One region of the Bacillus sp. S10(2024) genome, then DNA from elsewhere that is predicted to be linked to it. Evidence: riboswitches for the same ligand, from Rfam matches in the RefSeq annotation. Region 1 holds a riboswitch; the other holds the start of a gene.
What was found. Region 1 has a riboswitch for S-adenosylmethionine ahead of AB1280_RS10690 (Na+/H+ antiporter NhaC family protein). Riboswitches for the same ligand answer to the same signal wherever they lie in the genome.
Positions count from the first base shown of each region.

Region 1 (8,397 bases):
AGCTATAATTGGTACTGTTCCTGATGCGGCAATATCAATTCCTTTATGATTGTCAATGTCGCGTACACCAAATCCTGAAGTTTTCGAACCTGCTGCTGGTTTAATGAAACCGCCAGTACTTTCTCCTTGAGACGCAGGGGCAGTTTGAGATGAAGGAGCAGTTTGTTGCTGTTGTCCTTCATCCTTTTTCGCTTCAGTTGCTTTTTTAGCGTCTTCAGCTCGCTTTTCTTCTTCAATTGCATTTTGGACAGCTTTCCGCTGATTTTCTAAAATACCTTTTGATTCTTCTAAGCTTTCCATCTCAGAATCTATTTTTGAAACTTTTGCATGTAAGTCAGCAATTAGTGTTTGTTGCTGTTGTTGATTTGCTTGAAGCTCTTGCTGTTGCTTCTGTAACGTTTGTTCTGCTTCTTTTAGTTGTTGTTCTTTTTTCTCAACCGCTTCTTTTTCTTTTTTAACGGTATCCTGGTCATGTGTTTGTTGTTTTACGATCTCTGTATCACTATTTAAAATTAAACTAACAGAATACACATTTTCTAAAAGTTCTGCGATATTATTCGTATTAATTAATACCTCAGTAATTAAATTTGTACGGGGTTTTTCTTGCATAGATTGTAATCTTTGTTTAATTAATTCTTGGCGCGAATTGATTTGCTTTTGTAATTCTTCAATATGCTTTTTTTTCTCTGTGATACTTGCTTGTGTTTTTTCAATTTCCGTTTTTGTTGCTTTTAAATCTGCCTCATTTTTATTAATAGAAGCAGTTAATTCATCGATTTTTTTCTGTAAATCTTGAATCTCTTTTTCTATTTTTTGTTTTTCTTCTACTTTCATATGTAATTCTTGTTGCTTACCGTCTAGTTGTGATTGAATATTAGATAATTTATCTTGACTCGTCTCCGCATACACTGGTGAAAGCACGGGAGAAACGAGAATAGTACCGGCTGTCAATAAACTAAACGCTGTTATTTTTTTGTTCATCTGCCTATCTCCTTTCCCTATGTTCTATATAATCATACAAAATAGAAAAATGTCTATTGTTGTAATGATAATGTAAAAAAACATTTAAGGAATTGTTATTAAATGGCGAAAATTAGAAGAATTTTATCTCTTAATTGTTCGCTTCTATGACATGAATTATTTTATCATGGTAAACGGATGCACTGCAAGAAATAATCAATAAGGAATCGTTCTCATGTGAGGTTTCCTAACATTATTTTATTCTTGTCAACAAAAATATTTGCATACTGGTAAACTTATTTAGTTGTCAGATTTCTATTTTTGTCTTATCATTTTAGGAGGGGAAGAAAGTATTGAATAGTCGAACAATATTTAATACTTCTATTTTCATATTTTATAGAAAAATAGAATTATGAAAATGAAAAACATCTAAGAAGGGGGTTGCAGCAAGTATGAAAAGAATTGGACTTGCATGGCAAATTTTAATAGGTCTTGCTCTCGGTATTTTGGTAGGAGCAATCTTTTATGGGAATCCAGAGGTTGCAAAGTTTCTACAACCGATTGGTGATATTTTTATTCGTTTAATTAAAATGATTGTTGTACCAATTGTAGTAGCAAGTATTGTTGTTGGTGTTGCCGGCGTTGGAGATGTGAAAAAGCTTGGACGTTTAGGTGGAAAAACAATTATTTATTTTGAGATTATTACAACGATTGCGATTGTTGTTGGTTTATTAGTAGCAAACATATTCCAGCCAGGAAAAGGCGTGGATATGTCAAACTTACAGAAATCAGATATTTCTAAGTATACAGCTACAACAGAGCAAGTACAGAGTCATTCATTTGCAGATACGTTCGTAAATATCGTTCCAACGAATATTATGGACTCGTTAGCAAAAGGTGATATGCTTGCAATTATTTTCTTCTCTGTATTATTTGGTTTAGGGGTAGCGGCAATTGGAGAAAGAGGAAGACCAGTTCTGAATTTCTTCCAAGGTGTGGCCGATGCAATGTTTTATGTAACAAACCAAGTAATGAAGTTTGCGCCGTTTGGTGTGTTTGCGTTAATTGGCGTAACGGTTTCTAAGTTTGGTGTAGCGTCATTAGTTCCATTAGGTAAATTAGTTATTGTAGTTTATGGATCAATGATTTTCTTTGTTGTTGTTGTATTAGGTCTTACGGCAAAGTTATTTGGAATTAATATTTTCCAATTCTTTAAGATTTTAAAAGACGAGCTTATTTTAGCATATTCTACAGCAAGCTCAGAGACGGTTCTACCAAAGATTATGGAAAAGATGGAGCGTTTCGGATGCCCGAAAGCAATCACATCTTTCGTTATTCCAACTGGTTATTCATTTAACTTAGATGGTTCAACGTTATATCAAGCAATTGCAGCGATTTTCTTAGCGCAAATGTATGGTATTGATTTATCGATTACACAACAGGTTACATTACTTCTTGTCTTAATGGTTACTTCAAAAGGGATTGCTGGTGTACCGGGCGTATCATTCGTTGTATTATTAGCAACGCTTCATACAGTAGGTATTCCATCTGAAGGTTTAGCGTTTATCGCTGGTATTGACCGTATTTTAGATATGGCACGTACTGCAGTAAACGTAGTAGGTAACTCATTAGCTGCAGTTGTTATGTCTAAATGGGAAGGACAGTATGACGCAGAAAAAGGACAAGCTTATTTGAAAGAGATTTCAGAGAAGCAAGTAGCTTAAATGATAGAAGGGCCTTCACGGTGCACGTGAAGGTCTTTTTTCTATATACATACGAATTAAGGAGCGTTCAAGTCCGTTTCTGCCACGTGTAATAATTAAAGTAAAGAGAGAATGCAAGTGCAGATCATGTTTTGTTTTACGTAGCAGCGACTTATATGAAAAAAATTTAAATGAATTTCTATATGGAATAAGGAGTAATGAGGATGAAACGTAAATATGGAGATGGCTCATCATGGAAACGGCTAATTGATAAAACGTATGCGGTAAAAGATGTACAGGACGGTATGTTAGGTATATTACTTATAAAGCAAGTGAGAGAGCCTAGTTATAAACAGTATAATAATCGGAAGATTTGTATTGCGCAAAATGGTTATACTTGGATCCAATATTTCATAAATGGAAAAAATTTTGCCATTACAGCGATGCTGAATGAGAAAAAAGAGCTTGTTCAATATTATATTGATGTTGCAAAAGAGTATAAAATGGATGAAAGAGGACTGCCTTATTTCGATGATTTATATTTAGATGTTGTCATGTTAGCAAATGAGAAAATGTATTTATTAGATGAAGATGAGTTAGAAAAAGCATATATGGACGGAGACATTTCAAAAGAGGAGTATAATTTAGCTTGGAATACAGCAAAGTGGATTATGAAAAAAATTGAAGAAAAAGAATTTTTATGGTTTTCGATTTTAGAAACAGAAATTCAAAAAATAAAAGATTGTTGCTGATATTTGTTACTTTATTTTCTGTTTCTATAATATCAAAAAAATACCAACTATTTTGATAGAAATAATATTTGACATTTTCTCCTGCAACGATTAAAGTAGAAAAAGATTGATTTACACAAAAATATAATATGAAACCTTCTTATCAAGAGAGGCGGAGGGACTGGCCCTAAGATGCCTCGGCAGCGGACTCATAATAGAGTGCTGTGCCAAATCCAGCAAGCGGTATGCTTGATAGATGAGAAGAGTGTTTCTTATATGATATATAAGACCTCTTCTCTTCAGAAGAGGTCTTTTTCGCTCTTGTGAAGGATAGGTTTAGAAATAGGAGAGGGTATAACTTTGGAACAAACAAAAGGAAATGCATTGGCATTATTACCACTTGGCATATTTTTAGCATTATTTATTGGTTCTGGTGTAATTACAGGGGATTTTTATAAATTACCAATTTTGGTTGCTATTTTAATTGCAGTTGCGGCTGCATTAGTAATGAACAGGAAAGAAAACTTTACTACAAAGGTTGAACGCTTTGCTAAAGGGGCTGGAAATCCAGATATCATGATTATGGTATTGATCTTTGTGTTAGCAGGTGCATTTTCTGAAACTGCAAAAGGTATGGGCGCTGTTGAAGCAACGGTAAACTTAGCTCTTTCTATTTTGCCACCAGGTTTCTTAATTGCTGGACTGTTTATTATTGGTGCATTTATTTCATTAGCAATGGGAACATCAATGGGCACGATTGCAGCATTAGGGCCAATTGCAGTAGGGATTAGTGGACACACGGATATTTCTATGGCGCTTGCTATGGCAACAGTTGTTGGTGGTGCAATGTTTGGCGACAATTTATCTTTTATTTCAGATACGACAATTGCAGCTGTACGTACACAAGGAACGGAAATGAAAGATAAATTTAAAACAAATTTCTTAATTGTATTACCAGCTGCTATTGTTACGAGTGTACTGTTAGTCGTTCTTACGTTAGGCACTCATACAAATATGACAGCACATGCGTTTAATTGGGTGAAAATTTTACCGTATGCAGGGGTGTTAATTACAGCGCTGCTTGGATGTAACGTACTAGTTGTATTATCAGGAGGAACAGTGTTAGCTGGTATTATTGGCATGGTAGATGGAAGCTACACATTAGCAAGTTTCTTTAAAAGTGTCACAGTAGGAATTAATGGTATGATGGAAATGGTATTATTAGCGATTTTAATCGGTGGAATGGTTGGAATTATTCAATATAACGGCGGCATTCATTATTTAATGAATGTGCTAACACGTAATATTCGTTCAAAAAAAGGTGCAGAATTCGGAATTGCTGGTCTTGTAAGTATGACAAATATGTGCACAGCAAATAATACAATTTCTATTATTTTTACAGGTCCACTAGCAAAGAATGTTGCAGATCAATATAATATTGATCCGAAAAAATCGGCGAGCTTGTTAGATTTATTCTCTTGTAGTGTGCAAGGATTAATCCCATACGGTGCACAAATGTTAACGGCGGCAGGATTTGCTTCACTTTCACCAATTGAATTATTACCATACTCATTTTATCCAATGTTAGTTGCTGTCTGCGGTATTATCTCAATTGTCATTAATTTTCCGCGTCTTTCGCCTGAGAAAAAGGAATATCAAAAAATAGCATAATAATCAGAAGAGGATGTCTTATAGTAGGCATCCTCTTTTGGTTTAGATATAACGACTGATTTCATCTTACTTTAAAAATAGGTCTGATAATAAATAGGACTTAAGTCTGAGAGAAAAACGGTTCTTAAGCTCGTTATAGAAAAATGAAAAGATAGGTAAGATAAGAGTATCAAAACGAAGGGAGGCAAGCACAAGATGAAACAATTTTTAGCGTTTATGGCAGCCGGTATTTTGGCTTTAATTGCTCTTGGAAGTCTTGCTGGTATTGTAGGATTAGCGATTGGAGCAGGGATTGTGTATTGGAGCTATAAATCATTTGTGCGAGCACAATCATTTTTTGGAAAACTAGCTTGGGGTATTGTCGGTTTAATCGGCTTGTCAATTGCCCTGTCCCATTCCCCAGCATTAATCGGTATTGTGGCATTAGTCGTTCTATATTATGGATACCGTGAATGGAAAAAAGAGAAACATGTAGTAGATGCTGCTTCAGATAGCTCGGAGCCGTATAACAATTTTGAAGATGAGTGGAACAAATTAATGAAAAATAACTAATATGAAATAAAAAATAATAGAGTAGAAGAGAGGAAGATTAAAAATGAAACAATCATTATTCGGACGTGTACGAGATGCAGTACTTGCAGATTTTCATAATGTATTAGACGAGAAAGAAAGAAAAAATCCAATTGCGATGTTAAATCAATATTTACGTAATAGTGAGCGCGAGGTAACAAAAATTGAAAAATTAATTGAGCGTCACAAAACATTAAAATCTAATTTTGCTCATGAGCTTGAAGGGGCGCGTTATTTCGTAAACAAGAGATCCAAACAAGCTGTAATTGCAAGGGAAGCAGGAGAAATGCAACTACATGAACGTGCATTAGAAGAAGTAGCATACTACGAAGGGCAAGTTGCTCGCTTAGAAAAAATGTATGAAGGGGTTGTAGAACAAATAGATGAGCTAGAACGTCGTCTATCTGAAATGAAAAATAAATTAAAAGAAATGAATGCAAAACGTATGGAATTAATGGCACGTGAAAATATGGCACATGCAAACCGCCGTATGAATACGGCTCTTCATAAGATGGATGAAAATAATCCATTTTTACGCTTCGAAGAAATTGAAAATCACATTCGTGATTTAGAGCTTCGCATAAATGAAGGTTATGAACGTGACACATTTGATATGAAAATTGCAAAGCTTGAACGCGAAATGAAAGGAAAAAAAGAAGTATCTTTAGACAAATAGGTAATAAAATAATTGTAGTATATTATAAAATGAGCTTATGATATAGTGATAGAAGAAAAGGTGTTGGAATACAATGCCTTTTTCTTCTATGTATATATAATAAAGAAGGGGGAGCTGCAATGAAGAAACAATTTTCGAAAACACAATTATTAGGGATGCTCCTCGTCATATTTGGATTCGGTCTTTTTCTCGATATGATTCTTGGACATTTTGAGCCTGGTGCTCTTATTTTTGCCTTTGTTATGATTATGTTTGGAAGGCATTATCGAAAAAAGAATCGATATGTGAGAGGGAATGTGTGTTTATTTGTTGGGGGACTTGTTTTCTTATTTTTCCTATTTTCATCAGCAGCTTTCGTGCTTGTTTTATTTGCTTGTTTAGCTTTCATTGGCTACCAGCTGATACAAGGCCAGCAAAAGTCAAATGCGGTACAGGTTGAAATTAAGGAAAAAGAATATATAAATGAAGAAAAACCAATCTATCGAACAGAGCCGTATATAAAGAATATTATGGTTGGTAACGTACGAATAATGGATCATATTTATGAGTTAGAAGATGTGAATATTCAATATGGAATCGGAGATATTGAAATTGATTTAACAACAGCCATGATTCCAGAAGGCGAAACTGTCATTGTCATTCGTGGTGTGATTGGTAATATTCGTTTGTATGTTCCATACGATATTGAATTGTCCTTGAATCATTCTGTTATTGTTGGGAGAATATTGCTTCCATCGCATGAAGAAACAGGCTTTAATCGTAATGTGAAGTTTAGAACGGAACAGTATAAAGAAGCTCCTCGCCGTATTAAAATTATTTCTTCGCTTATCGTAGGCGATACGGAAGTGAGGAAAGTATAATGAAAAAACAGAAGAACATTTCATGGATGTATATCCGTTACTCAATATTATCTTCTATTAGTATTGCACTTATTTGTACTATCGTTTATGTATGGAAAAGCCAGCAAAATGTGTATGATTTATTATGGAAAGAATCTATTGCTTCTGTTCCTGTTAGCTTGTTTATTATCTGTACGAGTCTTCTCATAGGTGGAATTGTTGGATATGCGATTGGGTATTATATGCAGCAGCGAATTCAAGGGTTAACGACTTTTCTATTTGAAGTAGAAAGAGGGAATTTTCCAAGAGATGCTTCGTTTACAGCAGAAGATGAATTTCATGAAGTAGAACGGAAGGTAATTGCGCTTGCTAGACGTTTAGAAGAGCAAGCAGGATTATTTCAAAAAGTAACGAATGAACGAGCGCATTGGAATGAAGAAATGCGACAACAGGCTATTTCAGAGGAACGGCATCGTTTAGCGAGGGAACTTCATGATTCTGTCAGTCAACAGCTCTTTGCGATGTCGATGATGATGTCAGCAATTAATGAGCAAACTGCTCATATACCAGAGGGTACTCAAAAGCAATTAAAACTTGTTGAAAATATGGTTGTAAATGCTCAATCAGAAATGAGAGCGCTGCTTCTTCATTTACGTCCCGTCCAATTAGAAGGTAAAAAGTTAACGGAAGGCATTGAAGAATTATTAACAGAACTTTCACGAAAACAACATATGAAGATTGAATGGTTGATTGAGCCAATTCAATTGAAAAAAGGTGTAGAAGACCACTTATTCCGTATTGTACAAGAAGCACTGTCCAATACATTGCGGCATGCAAAAGCAAAGAAAACAGAAGTGAGGTTGCGCCAAATTGATGAATATGCAATTTTAAAAATTATTGATGATGGTGTAGGCTTTGAAGTAGGAGTGAACAAAGCAGGGTCATATGGTCTTCGCTCTATGCAAGAGCGCGTTCATGAAATTGGCGGAACTTTAAAGGTATTAAGCTTTCCAAATAAAGGAACGCAAATTGAGGTGAAAGTGCCGATTCTTTTAGAAAGAGGGGAGGAACAAGATGATTAAAGTATTACTTGTTGATGATCATGAAATGGTTCGTATGGGTGTATCAGCGTATTTATCGACTCAGCCGGACATTGAAGTTGTAGGAGAAGCAGAAAATGGAAGAAAAGGTTCGGAATTAGCACTATTACTAAAACCAGACATTATTTTAATGGATCTTGTAATGGA
Region 1 covers NZ_JBFLUR010000002.1:2,075,485-2,083,881, reverse strand. The annotation lists gene AB1280_RS10705 (murein hydrolase activator EnvC family protein) at 1-981, opposite strand, end outside; gene gltP (glutamate/aspartate:proton symporter GltP) at 1,413-2,684, shown strand; gene AB1280_RS10695 (DUF402 domain-containing protein) at 2,888-3,415, shown strand; SAM riboswitch class I at 3,552-3,657, shown strand; gene AB1280_RS10690 (Na+/H+ antiporter NhaC family protein) at 3,755-5,065, shown strand; gene AB1280_RS10685 (flagellar basal body rod protein) at 5,261-5,617, shown strand; gene AB1280_RS10680 (PspA/IM30 family protein) at 5,661-6,311, shown strand; gene liaF (cell wall-active antibiotics response protein LiaF) at 6,431-7,171, shown strand; gene AB1280_RS10670 (sensor histidine kinase) at 7,171-8,232, shown strand; gene AB1280_RS10665 (response regulator) at 8,225-8,397, shown strand, end outside.

Region 2 (8,397 bases), 1.1 Mb from region 1:
TTATTCTTACTGCTTGCTCTTCGCTTCTTTCATGGCATCGGATTTGGAATGGCAACAACAGCTACTGGTACAATCATAACAGATGTAGCACCACCCCACAGGCGCGGTGAAGCACTTGGTTATTATGGAGTATTTATGAGCTTACCGATGGTTATCGGTCCTTTTTTAGGTTTAACAATCATTTCCAAGTTCTCGTTTACAGGTTTATTTATCCTTTGTTCTATATTTTCTATACTTGCTTTTTTATGCGGACTATTAGTAAATATTCCTGACGAAAAAACATCAGGCAATAACGAAAAGAAACGTATGCAATGGAAAGATTTAATTGAGCCTTCAACAATTCCTATTGCCCTTACAGGTTGTGTACTTTCCTTTGCTTATAGCGGTATTCTTTCATTTATTCCCGTTTATGCGAAAGAGCTCGGCATGGCAGATATTGCCAGTTATTTCTTTGTTGTATATGCCATTGTAGTTGTTATTTCCAGGCCATTTTCAGGAAAAATATTCGATCGGTTCGGAGAGAATGTTCTCATTTATCCATCAATTATTATCTTTATGATTGGAATGTTCGTTTTAAGCCAATCGCATACTCCATTTTGGTTACTAGCTTCTGGCGTACTTATCGGCTTTGGATATGGAACTCTAATTCCAAGCTTCCAAACAATTGCAGTTAGTGTTGCACCAGATCATCGACGCGGATCTGCGACAGCCACTTATTTCTCATTCTTCGATACAGGGATTGGTATTGGTTCATTCGTTCTAGGAATTATCGCAGCACATTCAAGTTATCATCATATGTATTTTATTTCTTCCATTATCGTTGCATTTACATTACTGATTTACTATATTCTTCATGGACGGAAACAAAAGTTCAAAAAGCAAACAACGCAAGAAAAATTATCTGCTTAATCCTATAAGAGAGAGTAAACTTCTACGTTTACTCTCCTTTTTTTTGCTTCTCAATAGGCTTATCTCTTATAATAAAACTAGAAGGAGGCTTATTATGAGACTAAAAAAATCCCCGCTCATTTTAATCATTTTGATTTTTTTATGTATCTTGACTGGTATGGGATTTACGTTATTCAATCCAAATAAAAGTTTTTCTTCAAGACAAACAGTAACGAAAAAAAATTGGTTACAAGATCCTTATCTCCGTTGGTCTTATTCACATATGTGTGAATTAACATCAACAAAAGTTGTTGTTAAAAATCAAAATTATGTATCCTCAATTCCAACTAATTTGCAAAATCTAGATCATCTAGAAATCACAGATGAAGATGAAAATAATACCACGGTTCGGAAATTATTAGAAAAACATAAAACAGATGCCTTTATTGTTTTACATGATGGAAAGCTTGTATATGAACGGTACTTTCATGGATATAAAGAAAACGAACCGCACGGTATGGCATCAGTAGCAAAAGTATTTACAGGACTGCTCGTTAATTCACTCATTGAAGAAGGAAAGCTACAACCCAATGCAACTGCTGAAACATATGTAAAAGAGTTACAAGGAACACCATTTGGAATCGCAACAATTCAACAACTTTTAGATATGCAAGTTTCAGCAAAATATCCAACTCACGGTTTTAAACAGGCTGGATTAGATAACCAAGATGCACAATTATATTTAGCAAGCAATCTTCTTCCTCGTGGTAAATACTATAATGGACCGACAACAATATACGACATGTTACTAGAAGCAAATGAAACCGCTGCTCCAGGGGAAACATTTTCATATAATAACGGTTCTGCTGAAACACTAGCCTGGCTCCTTCGTACTGTAACAGGAAAATCACTCGCAGATTTAGTAAGTGAACGGATTTGGTCACCAATTGGCGCAGAAGAAAATGCATATTACGTTGTTGACAAAACTGGAGTGGAACAGGCAAGTGCAGGATTAAATACCACTGCACGAGATATGGTGAGATTCGGAAAGATGATTTTAGACAATGGTGTATATAACGGGAAACAAGTTATTTCTTCTTCTATAATTGAAGAAATTAAGGATATTAAAAAATACGATCTCCCTGTTGGCGATGGCGAAGAATATTCATATCATAATCAGTGGTGGATCTCCCACAATGAACATAATGCCTTTGAAGTACTAGGCAGTTATGGACAACGATTATATATCGACCCAACTGCACATATGGTTATCGTTCATTTTTCTTCCAATGCGAATCATAATGGAGAAATACAATCCGCATATAGCAAAATGTATTTGCAAATTGCTGAATACTTGCAGAGAGAGTCCTCTAATTAAGTTCAAATCCCTAAATTTTTGTTACGAAAAGAGCTGTCTCATGACAGCTCTTTCTCTATAATTGTAATTACATATTTCCATTGTTCTTCTGAAAAACATAACGGTTTTAACTGAAATACCATAGAACAGATCTCTTCTATATAATGAACATTTTCCTGTAAAAATTTCCATTGGAGCAACTTAGGTATATACAACTCTACAACTTGTTCACTTTGTTCTACTAATATGTCTACTTCTCTCTCACAAATACCTCTTATAAGATATTCTTCTCGCACTTCTTGTTTGACTTTAGAAAATTGCTTACTATTCTCCTTTATACCAAGTAAACAATCCAGATAAGAAAAAAACAAATCATCTTCTCTTTTACATACATTCGCAATTTTGTAAATCAGTTCCCTATTTTTCATAATCTTGTTGCCTTTTCATATATCTCTTGCAGCCATTTCTCTCTTTTTTCTTGTTTACTATTTTTCACTTGTTTCAAAATGGCACCGATGAAGCTATAAGAGTTTGGATGTGCATATACAATTAATATGTTCATTGTAAACAACACCTTCCTTTAATTCCCTTTTGACTTTTTCTACGCTCACATGCTATTCTAATACATGTCAAGGGGCAAGCCTCTTTGACAAAACAACTGACACCTATTCGGCGATGGTGTCCTTTTTATTTGTTAGCCGAAAACGCTCATCTTTAGGGGCACATTTAATTTTTTAACACTACACACTCAGCACCATTCTCTTGTAAAAAGACTGCATAACACAGTCTTTTTATCTACATAACGCTCTTCGAACAAAATGAATTTTCAAATAAATAATACTATAAAAAAGGAGAGTAACCCCCTTTTTGTTATTTTACAATGTAATATATCCCCTTATCATCTATACATTTATGTTGCTCTGCTAACGTAATTTTCCCATCTAATTTTAGTTCATCTAGCAGTCGTAGTAAGTAAAATTGCTGCAGCATCTTCTTCGCAAATTTCCCTTCATGTTCTGCTGCAATATGTTGTTGAATATCTAATAATGTAATCGGTTCTTCCTTCTCTTCCATATATTTATAAATTGCATTACGTAGTGTAATATATTTCTCAAGTGTCATAACATGCTCGTTCCTTTCTTCTCGTTGTCCATCTTTCATTATCGGTTTTTTTTGCAATAAAAAAACCTCTTCGATAAGAAGAAGCGGTACATATCTCTTCCTTCTTATCTGTCAGAACAAAACTGTTCTGCTGGAATTAGCACCTACATCGTGGTTGCTGGGTTTCATCGGGCCAGTCCCTCCACCTCTCTGGATAAGAAAATATTCACTTTATCTCTTACTATAATGAATATAACCTAAAAAGTCAATTCTCATAAGAATAATCAGGATTTATTTTTTAGACTGCTCTGATATTTTATTTTGTTTTGCTCATACTACAAATGTATAAGACCAAAGGAGGCGCAGTCATGCAAAAAAATGCACGTGGTCACGTTCAAGATTCTTGCCAAGCTTTACACGAAGCAAAGAATTGTTTACAAAATGCCTTACAAACAGTTGAGAAATCAGATAATCGTCAACGCATTGAACAATCTTTACAAGCTGTTCAACATGCACTGCATCAATGTGATAGTACAGCTGAAGTTTTATCTCAAGAATAAAAATGCCTTACAAAAAAAAGTAAGCACATATGAATCATGCTTACTTTTTTATTACTTAATATCAGCCCGTAAATTGAAATAACACTATAGTAGCAATGAAAAAATAAATTGAATTGACGATTTCCCACACACCCACTTTTAAAACAGATACTTTTTTACCATACAAAACGATAGCTCGAATGCAGCTTGGAATAAACGTAATGACAAACCATGGTGTCTTTAGGTGTCTTTAGGTGTCTTTAGGTGTCTTTAATTGAACAATTCCAGTTACAACAACACACTGTAATCTTTTTTCATTATAAAATTTTTTCCTCAAACCCTTTTATTCTCTATCTCCTTCTCCCATTCACTTAAATATGGTAATATTCATGATCGTTAGGCCCATCAAATAACAAAGAAATAAATTCTAACTCATTCCCATCATAATCGAGAAAATATATACTCGCTGCCGACATTCAGCTTTGAACAATCGGTTCTTCGCTCCCTTTTCCTTGACTTCCAATCACTTCTTTTCCCCTCTCCTTTAACCAAGTTTAGACCTCTTTAAAATCTTAGTAAAAGAAAAAAATTTCTCAATAACTAAATATTTTAAAACTTGATACAATTGAATAAATATAAATTAGGAGGGTTTATGAATGGAGACTACAAAAGTTGCGATAGAACAAATTACATCTCTACTAAATAAATGGCACGATTCAATTCGTAATCAAAATACTGTTCTTGCACTTGAAATTAGAAATGATGTAAAGGAAAAAATTGATAACATCGAGGGAAATCAAAATATTTTATTCTACTACTCTTTACTAGAGTTTAGATATCAATTACTTATAAATGATTTTAGAGAATCAAAAATTTTGTCAGAAAAAATAAACAGCTTTGAAAAACCAGCTGACAATTTTTTAACATATTACTATTATTTTTTTAAAGCAATACATGCTACTGAAATTGGTAAATTTAAAGAAGCTAACGAGTACTTTAACAATGCTAAAGAGTTACTAAAGAATATACCTGAAGAAGCTGAGAAAGCTGAATTTTCCTACAAATTCGCAGCATTCAACTATCAAATTCGTCAACCACTTGTGGCTATCAATTATGCAACAAAAGCCAAAAAATATTATGAAAATTTATTAGGAAATGAAATTAATATTGCTGGTTGTACCAATATTTTAGGACTTACATGCACTTCTTTAGGTCAATATGAAGCTGCTGAAGAATATTTCATAAATGCTTTAGATATTGTTAATAAAAAGAAAAATACACAACTTGCTCTAAAAATCAGACATAATTTAGGCTTCTTATATGCTGAGCAAAACTTATCTGAGGCTGCTATTAGAAATTTATCTGCTTCTATTGAAGATTCTGAAACTGATTATAAATGTACCTTTCTATTGGCAAGAGAACATTTTAAATTAGGTCATACTAAAGAAACAAATAAATTAATTGAAAAGGGATTGGAAATTTGTAATCGTTTACAAGCAATTGAATATAAACACCACTTCTCCATCCTTCATGCATTAAATACAAAATCACCAACTAGTACATTTGAAATAATAATTAAAGAAGGAATTCAATACTTTGAGCAAGAAGATTTATTAGGATTCGTACATGACTACTCTAAACAATTGGCTTTAAAGTTTTATGCTTCTAATCAATCAGATAAAGCAAGTCAATATTTTTACAAGTCACACGAAGCCGAACAAAAACTACAAGATAAGGAGGCTTTAAAATAATGAAAAAAACAGCTAAATTTTTTGGAATTACATTCGGATTAACTTTACTACTAACAGGACTTATTGGGTATACTCCTTCAAACACATTACAGGCGGAACATGGTAAAACATTCATGAAACAATCAGATGCTCTAAACTCTGTTCAAGAAGAACATGGAAAAACGTTTTGATTTTACAATAAAAAAATACATTATTCAGAGATAATTCATATAGTGGTTACTTTGAATATACAACAAAATATTTATCAATATACTAAAACCAAAAAGAAGATAATCCCCTGGGGGGTTATCTTCTTTTTTAAAAGACTATATCAGTACTCTCACTATTCTTTGGAGTATTTTCTTTCATCTTCTTCTCATTCACACTTAAAAGTGAAACCCATTCTTTTTACCTGTCATTATCGTATTTAGTGATTATATCGAATCGCTATTTAATTAAATTTTCAAGATAAAAAAGACACCTCCTACTGAATGTAAGAAGTGTCTCAAAAGGCAAACGAATATGTAAGTCGCGATCCTACTGTATATATTTATGTCGTACAAGAAAAATTTATTCACTATTTACGTAAGTGATAGTTCCTTACTCTAATATGCCATACTTCCTCTTAAAGCGTGTCAATATTTTAAGCCAGGATGTACTAAACATCCAAAGAAAAAGGACATTGGAAAGTGCATGGGCTAGATCAAAATAAAAGCTTGTCATATATGCTTTTATAAAAGTATCCCATGTTAATTCTTTCAAAAAGCCAATAAGGAACCATAAATTCATTATCCAGTTAAAAGCAAATCCTGCGATAAAGCCAAAGAGGACTCTTCCCCATAAAGTTTTCATCATCCACGTATGCCGCAATAATCCTGCCGAAAACCCCATCATACCCCAGCAAAACATTTGCCATGGTGTCCAAGGTCCTTGTCCTAAAAAGATATTAGAAACAAGGGCAGCTGTTGCACCGATAAGGAAACCAGTCTCACTGCCAAATACAATTGCTGATACAATAATCACAAACGATGTTGGTTGTACACTTGGAATGATTGAAAACGGAACCCGGCTAATCGCTGCAATTGCCGCTAGAACAGCTACCAGTACAATTTCACGTGAAACAAAAGCTTTTCTCTCAAAACGCACATAAAATGGTAGCATAATCATAATTAAAAAGAAAATGCTGCACCATATGTAGTATTGGTCCGCCACAAATGATGTAAATAAAAGTGTACTAATCAATACGGTTAAAATAGCTAAAACGATACAAGCATATCTTCTGGACACGCCTCAAACACATCCTCCCACGTTAAAGCATACGGCAATTGTTTACGAATAAACCGATTAATAGACGTTGTATAAAAAAAGTTCTCACTAAAAAAGCGCGCCGGTGTTTCTTCCATGATAATTTTCCCATCAAATAACATAATACAGTTATCCACATATTTTGCTGCGAATTCAATATCATGCGTCGCCATAACAATTGTCGTTCCTTCTCTTTGTAGTTGTTGAAACAACTTCCCCAGTTCTTCTTTCTTCCCTGGATCTAGTCCCTTTGTCGGTTCATCTAATACTAAGAGATTTGGCTTTAATAATAATACTGTACAAAGAGCAATTAATTGCTGTTCCCCACCGCTGCAATCATGCGGATGGCGATTACGAATATGAAAGATTGAAAACTTCCGAAGCATTTCTTCTACTTTTTCATTTGCTTCCCTTTTATATAGTTCTTCTGCGCGGCTAAGCAACTCGTCCCAAACAGTATCATGGGTGAAATGATAGTAAGGATACTGCGATACATAACCGATTTTTTGAAAGCGTTCTTTCGCTTCCACTTTATGAATGGGCTTTCCTTCCCAAACTACTTTTCCTCTGCGACACTTTTGCACTCCTGCTAGAAGCGTTAATAGCGTTGATTTCCCAGTACCATTTTTTCCAACAAGCGCTGTCCATTGCCCTTGTTTAACATTCAACGTCAAATCCTGTAAAATGAACGGTCCATTCTTTTCATATTGAAATGAAACATGTTTTGCTTGTAGTATTACATCCCCTTTTTCTATATGCTGTAATGGTATATCACACCGAAACTCATTTAAAATAGGACGAATTTGTTTTTGTGCATCACGAACGGTAAACGGAACATGTTCAGCCTTCCACTCTAAAAACAACCGTGGGATTTGCGGAATATATGGACGAAACGCTTCTACTTTCCACATTTCTGGTATCACTTCATTTGGCTTTCCATCATACACAACAGTTCCTTCATCTATAAAAACAATTCGGTCGGCAAGAGGAACTACTTCATCTAAACGATGTTCACTCATAATAATTGTAATTCCTAATTCTTCATGAATTCGTTTCAATAGTCCTAAAAAATCTTTTGCTGCAATTGGATCTAACTGTGCTGTCGGTTCATCTAACAACAACAATTTAGGTTGTAAAACAAGTACAGCAGCTAAATTTACAAGCTGCTTTTGCCCTCCAGATAACGTATGTACAGATTGATGCAACATATCTTGAAATCCTAAAAAACTAATTAATTCAGCAATTCTTTTTTGAATGACAGTTGTTTCATAGCCGATGTTCTCTAATGAAAATGCAAGTTCTTGAATTACCGTATCCATCACAAGCTGATTCTCTGGATTTTGAAATACCATACCGATTTCCTGAGCCGATAATAAGTCTGGTATTGCTTCTAAGGATGCTCCATCATAATACATGTTGCCCTCTCTCATACCAATTGGGAGAAGTTCTTTTTTAAAATGTTTTAATAGCGTCGTCT
Region 2 covers NZ_JBFLUR010000002.1:999,115-1,007,511, reverse strand. The annotation lists gene AB1280_RS05245 (MFS transporter) at 1-909, shown strand, start outside; gene AB1280_RS05240 (serine hydrolase domain-containing protein) at 1,004-2,266, shown strand; gene AB1280_RS05235 (group-specific protein) at 2,305-2,673, opposite strand; gene AB1280_RS05230 (hypothetical protein) at 2,670-2,807, opposite strand; gene AB1280_RS05225 (hypothetical protein) at 3,116-3,367, opposite strand; SAM riboswitch class I at 3,469-3,567, opposite strand; gene AB1280_RS05220 (hypothetical protein) at 3,715-3,906, shown strand; partial or broken gene AB1280_RS05215 (YwiC-like family protein) at 3,968-4,120, opposite strand; partial or broken gene AB1280_RS05210 (hypothetical protein) at 4,219-4,436, opposite strand; gene AB1280_RS05205 (tetratricopeptide repeat protein) at 4,542-5,636, shown strand; gene AB1280_RS05200 (hypothetical protein) at 5,636-5,806, shown strand; gene AB1280_RS05195 (ECF transporter S component) at 6,216-6,902, opposite strand; gene AB1280_RS05190 (ABC transporter ATP-binding protein) at 6,872-8,397, opposite strand, start outside.
Region 2: it holds a riboswitch for S-adenosylmethionine, as region 1 does, so the genes downstream of both, AB1280_RS05225 (hypothetical protein) here and AB1280_RS10690 (Na+/H+ antiporter NhaC family protein) in region 1, are expected to answer to the same signal.